2 regions of the Exiguobacterium sp. LL15 genome follow, and region 1 is predicted to be linked to the other one. Evidence: riboswitches for the same ligand, from Rfam matches in the RefSeq annotation. Region 1 holds a riboswitch; the other holds the start of a gene.
The links. A riboswitch is a leader RNA that binds a small molecule or an ion and turns the genes downstream of it on or off. The one in region 1 is predicted to bind S-adenosylmethionine.
Positions count from the first base shown of each region.

Region 1 (3,136 bases):
ATCCGTAATGACTTCATAGTGCTCTTCTTGCGGTAGACGTGTCTGATCGAGAATCGTCAAGACACGATCTTCGTAACGGATACTTTGAACGAATGTAGTCATCGGCTGAGTTCCTCCGTTACGTCAAAGTTTCGTAAATCATCGAATGTCCGGCATTCTGTACGGCGTTTGATTAACGCCGCTCCTAGACGAAGAGCGTGACGTTTCCGCTCTAAGCGTTCCGTCGTTGAATCGATTGATTCTAAATCAGCGACCGGTGCAAGACCAATCGTCCGCCGAATCAATTCGCAACCGGCAAAGCCAAGGGCATCCTGCAAGATCGTGCTCAGTACATCATCGACGAGTCCTGATGCCTGGAACGGTTCGACGGCTTCCCGTTCCCATAATGCACGGAACGTCGAAGCGAACGTCAGCCAGAACGTATCGATATCCTTGATTCGGGCGTCACGTCGTGTAGGGTAATCCGGATATGCCGCGAAGAATAAGTGGGCGATGAACTGTCCGACATCGAATCCAAATGGACCATAAAAGGCGAATTCTGGATCGATGACTTTCGTTTCCGTCGCTGAGGCGAAGATGCTTCCTGTATGTAGATCGCCGTGCAGCAATGCATCTCCTTTCGTGATGAAGAGCGCTTCGAGTTTTGCGACTTCGCGTTTCAACTCATCGTCTGCCCATAGACGTGCCACTTCTTCTTCGAGTCCGGCTTCAATCTCGTTCGTCTCCGCATCATGGAACGGATCCGTGAAGATTAATTTTTCCGTGATGTCGCACAAGTCTGGATTGTAGTACGTTCGGGCGACACGTTTCTTTTCAACCGGACCAAGCGCAAAGTCCGATGTATGGAATAACGTCCGAGCGAGATAAGAACCAATATGTTCCGCAAGCAACGGATACTGTTCACCTGCGAGTAAACCGCTTCGAACGATCGTCAGATGTGAAAGATCTTCCATGACCGTATACGCCTCTTCGTGACTGGCATGAAAGACACGCGGTACGAACGGCACGGCATGCCGTGCAAATTCACGGAGTGCGGATTGCTCGATCCACGCCCGTTCGAGTGATAACGGCCAGCTCTCACCGACGATTTTTGCGTACGGGAGTGCTTGTTTTAGAATCAATCGATGTTCACCTTCTCGAATTCGGAAAACGAGGTTAAGATTCCCATCGCCAATCTCTTCTGCTTCGACGGCTCCGTCGCCAATCAGTCCTAATGTTCGAACACGATCAATCGCGTCCTGTTCTGTGAATGCTTTGTATGTCATATCAGTTTCCCCCTATGTGATACACGAAAAAGCGCCTCTTTTCGTCATCGAAAAGAGGCGCAGGAAAGTCACTGCGTCCTCTTATCTCTCAGACGAAACGTCTGTTGGATGTAGCACCGTGCCCAGTGGTCGGTTGCTGCGGCGTCATCGGGCCAATTCCCTCTGCCAACTCGCGATAAGAGTCGTATGTAGTTGTCGTGTGTGATATTGATTTGAATCTTACGCAATCGACTTCCTCGCTGTCAAATCGAAATCAAGCAGAAACGGACATCATTTTTAAGTCATCTATAGAAAGAGTATTTCCAAAAAAATAAATTTTCTAAAAATAGTTTGACAAGTCACGATTCTCATGTAAAAATTGCAATTAGATTTCACAATTTCATCCAATTCTTATCAAGAGCAGACGGAGGGACAAGCCCTACGATGTCGCAGCAACCGACCTTTTGGCACGGTGCTAATTCTTGCAGCTACTAAGCTGACAGATAAGAGTCCACGTTCGAATCATTCATGGTCTCTTGTCGCTGACGAGAGACCATTTTTTTGTTGAAGGAGGAAAGACATGGCTTATATCACTGCTACTTATCAATTGACTGCCCGTGATCGACTCGAGCAACGCGCTGAACAACTCGCGCTTGGTCTGACAGTCGGTTCTTGGACAGAACTGAATCATCTCGAACAACAACAACTCGCCTCGTTCAAAGGGGAAGTCGTACATACCGAAGAGCGCGATGGCAAAGGATATATCACGATTCGTTATCCGGAACATAACGTGTCGCGCGACTTTTCTGCGATTCTGACGACCGTCTTCGGGAAACTCTCACTCGACGGTGAAATCAAATTAACGGAATTGCTACTACCCGATACATTTACGTCGGACTTTCCAGGTGCGAAATTCGGGATCGAAGGGGTCCGTTCCTTGATCGGTGTCGAAGATCGCCCATTGTTAATGAGCATCTTCAAAGGAGTCATCGGACGCGATTTATCGTTCCTTCGTGATCAACTCGAAGGACAACTCGCTGGTGGGATTGATCTCGTCAAAGACGATGAGATCCTATACGACAATCCGTTGACACCGACGATTGACCGGGCACGAATTGGACGTGAGGTCATCGATGCTCACTTCCACCGGACTGGTAAACGTGCGTTATATGCGATCACACTCAGCGGTCCCGTCTTTACGCTCAAGGATCAAGCCAAGCGATTGATTGACGCTGGAGCGACTGCTTTCTTGCTGAATACCTTCACATACGGACTCGACGTCTTACGCGAACTGGCAAGTGATCCGGAAATCAACGTTCCGATCTTCAATCATCCGGCATATAGCGGTGCGTTGATCGCTAGCCCGAATCACGGAGTCGCAGCCCCTGTCTTACTCGGCACATTACCGCGTGCTGCTGGAGCAGACTTGACGCTATTCCCGTCTCCTTACGGCAATGTCGCTTTACCAAAGGATGTCGCTCGTGGCATCGCGGTCGAAGCGACCCGTCTCGGTCAGACGAAATCGATCTTCCCGGTTCCTTCAGCCGGTATTCATCCTGGACTCGTCGCTCAACTCGTACGGGACTTCGGGATCGATTCCGTCATCAACGCCGGTGGCGGCGTACATGGTCATCCGCAAGGTGCTGCGGCTGGTGTCATTGCTTTCCGTCAGGCACTCGATGCGGCACTCGCAAATGAATCCCTATCGGCGGCAGCATCGCGTCATGAAGAATTACGGATCGCCCTCGACGCTTGGGGGATCAAGTCATGACCGTACGGATTCTCTGTGACTTCGACGGGACAGTGACGACGCAAGATAATATCATCGCACTCATGCAGGCATTTGCGCCAGCGAGTGACTTCGAACCGTTAAAACACGGCGTACTCGACCG
Region 1 is NZ_JANFNX010000002.1:300,854-303,989, reverse strand. It holds gene mtnA (S-methyl-5-thioribose-1-phosphate isomerase) at 1-102, opposite strand, end outside; gene mtnK (S-methyl-5-thioribose kinase) at 99-1,265, opposite strand; SAM riboswitch class I at 1,344-1,447, opposite strand; SAM riboswitch class I at 1,653-1,754, shown strand; gene NOM72_RS12905 (2,3-diketo-5-methylthiopentyl-1-phosphate enolase) at 1,825-3,015, shown strand; gene NOM72_RS12900 (2-hydroxy-3-keto-5-methylthiopentenyl-1-phosphate phosphatase) at 3,012-3,136, shown strand, end outside.

Region 2 (3,136 bases), on a different contig from region 1:
TCCGTGACCCCACGTTCTGTTCCAGCGAGTTTTGATGTATATCCTGATAGGAAGTGATACATCGCTTGTTCTTTCGTCAATTTGCTGATCGGAGGCAAGACGCCGTACGCATCAGCTGTCAAGAAGACAATCGTCTTCGGATGACCAGCGCGTGACGGAACAGCGATGTTATCGATTGCCGTAATCGGATAAGCAGCACGCGTATTTTCCGTCAACGATGTATCATCGTAATCAGGATGACGGGCTTCGTCGAGTACGACGTTCTCAAGGACGGTTCCGAAACGGATCGCGTCAAAGATTTGCGGTTCTTTTTCACGCGATAGATTGACCGTCTTCGCGTAACATCCGCCTTCGATGTTGAAGACACCATCGTGCGACCAACCATGCTCATCGTCACCGATCAATTGACGGCTATCATCGGCTGAAAGGGTGGTCTTACCAGTACCAGATAGACCGAAGAACAAGGCGACGTCGCCTTCGTGTCCGACGTTTGCCGAGCAGTGCATCGAAAGGACGTTTTCTTGTGGCAAGAGGTAGTTCATGACGGAAAAGATCGACTTTTTGATTTCTCCAGCGTATTCCGTTCCACCAATCAAGACGATTCGGTGTTCGAACGACATCGCGATGAACGTCTCGGAGTTCGTTCCGTCAACGGCAGGATCTGCTTTGAAATGTGGCGCGTAGACGACCGTGAACGGTTCGAAGGCAGCCACTTCAGGATACTCGCGTAAAAAGAGTTGTTTGGCAAACAGGTTATGCCAAGCATATTGTGTGAGCACACGGACCGGAAGGGTGAAGTGCGTATCTGCTCCAGCAGCAGCTTCTGTGTAGTAGAGATGATCAGCTTCGTTCATGTAACGAAGAACCTTTTGCAACAATTGTTCAAATTTGTCTCCATCCATTGGTTGGTTGACATGACCCCAATCAATGTGAGACTCGCAGGAAGAATCACGGACGATGAACTTATCTTTTGGTGAACGACCTGTAAATTTCCCCGTTTCTACAGATAATGCGCCGTTCTCAGCAAGGACACCTTCTTCGTTTCGAATCGCATGTTCGACAAGTTCAGCAACAGATAGTTGTTTGAACACATGCTCTTTCTTGAGTAGTTCTTCGATATTCAGGACCGTCATCGGCATCCTGACCCCACCTTTCCCCTACGTTGGTTTTGGCTCACTGTATTTAGTATGACACATTTATTATATATGACATACTAAAGAGAGAGCAATCATTTTCTAGTGCTGATTTCTATTTATCTGGAAACGCTTTCAGCATTAACAGTTTAACATCTCTTTCAAAAAGTTTCGACTAGAATTTGAAACCTTGCTTGACAGAGTAGTTACAACTTTATATCATGTAATTCGTAACGGATACTCTTATTCTGAGCAGGTGGAGGGAACAAGGCCCGAAGAAACCCGGCAACCGTCCTACATTAATTCACATATTAATGAGGGAAAAGGTGCTCTCCTGAAGCGAAGTAAACACTTCGAACGATAAGAGGGTAAAGGAAGAACGCACAACCTTTCCCTGACCATTTTTTGGACTTGGAAAGGTTTTTTTCATTTTACCGTCCCACTCAACTAGGGGAAATGAGTACACCGTCAAATTCTTTTTTGGGAGGGTCATACATGACAAACCTTAATCGCCGACTATTCACGTCGGAGTCAGTCACTGAAGGTCATCCAGATAAAATCTGTGACCAAATTTCGGATTCAATTCTTGATGCAATCCTCGCAGCGGATCCAAACGCGCGTGTTGCGGCAGAAACTTCTGTTACAACAGGTCTCGTTCTCGTTGCAGGTGAGATCACGACATCCACTTACGTCGACATTCCAAAAGTCGTTCGTGAAACGATTCGTGAGATCGGTTATACACGCGCGAAATACGGTTTTGACGCGGACACATGTGCTGTATTGACATCAATCGATGAGCAATCAGCAGACATCGCTCTTGGTGTAGACCAAGCGCTTGAAGCACGTGAAGGTAGCATGTCTGATGCAGAAATCGATGCAATCGGTGCAGGAGACCAAGGTCTCATGTTCGGTTACGCAACGAAAGAAACACCAGAACTCATGCCACTTCCAATCTCGCTTTCACACCGTCTCGCACGCCGTTTGGCAGAAGTGCGTAAAAACGGTCAACTCGACTACCTTCGTCCGGACGGAAAAACACAAGTCACGGTCGAATACAACGAGAACAACGAGCCGGTTCGTGTCGATACGATCGTCATCTCGACACAACACGCGGAAGAAGTTACGCTTGAGCAAATTCAAGCTGACTTGAAAGAACACGTCATCACACCGGTCATCCCGGCTGAATACATCGACGCAGCAACGAAATTCTTCATCAATCCAACTGGTCGTTTCGTCATCGGCGGACCACAAGGAGATGCTGGATTGACGGGTCGTAAGATCATCGTTGATACGTATGGTGGATACGCACGCCATGGCGGTGGAGCATTCTCTGGTAAAGATCCAACAAAAGTCGACCGTTCAGCTGCATACGCAGCACGTTACGTCGCGAAGAACCTCGTTGCTGCAGGTCTTGCAGACAAAGCAGAAGTTCAACTCGCGTACGCAATCGGTGTCGCGCACCCGGTATCAATCGCGGTTGATACATTCGGTACAGGAAAACTTCCTGAAGCACAACTCGTCGAATTGGTTGCTGAAAACTTCGATCTTCGTCCGGCTGGAATCATCAACATGCTTGATCTCCGTCGTCCGATCTATCGTCAAACAGCTGCATACGGTCACTTCGGTCGTACAGATGTTGAGCTTCCATGGGAGCAAACAGATAAAGCAGCAGTTCTTGAAGAACAGGCAAAACGTTTCGCATAATCAAAAAGTCCGAGAACCCTACGCGGGTTTTCGGACTTTTTTGTTTACGTGGAACTTTGCAGGAAACGAATGTTTTTTCTAGAAGAGGGTAAAAGTACATGAGTCGATTCGTATGAATACAAAGGGGGGTTCCGATTATGGAAATACGCGAAGCTATTCCAGCCGATGCAGGACGTATTCATGACATTGCCGTCACATCCTGGTTGGATACGTACGCAGAAATCTATTCCGAGCGCTCGAAAGCGCATTTCGTGCAGGAAGCGTATCCGCAAGAGGAGGTTGTTCGTGCGATCCGGACG
Region 2 is NZ_JANFNX010000001.1:529,108-532,243, forward strand. It holds gene pckA (phosphoenolpyruvate carboxykinase (ATP)) at 1-1,139, opposite strand, end outside; SAM riboswitch class I at 1,374-1,500, shown strand; gene metK (methionine adenosyltransferase) at 1,629-2,837, shown strand; gene NOM72_RS02590 (GNAT family N-acetyltransferase) at 2,975-3,136, shown strand, end outside.
Region 2: it holds a riboswitch for S-adenosylmethionine, as region 1 does, so the genes downstream of both, metK (methionine adenosyltransferase) here and NOM72_RS12905 (2,3-diketo-5-methylthiopentyl-1-phosphate enolase) in region 1, are expected to answer to the same signal.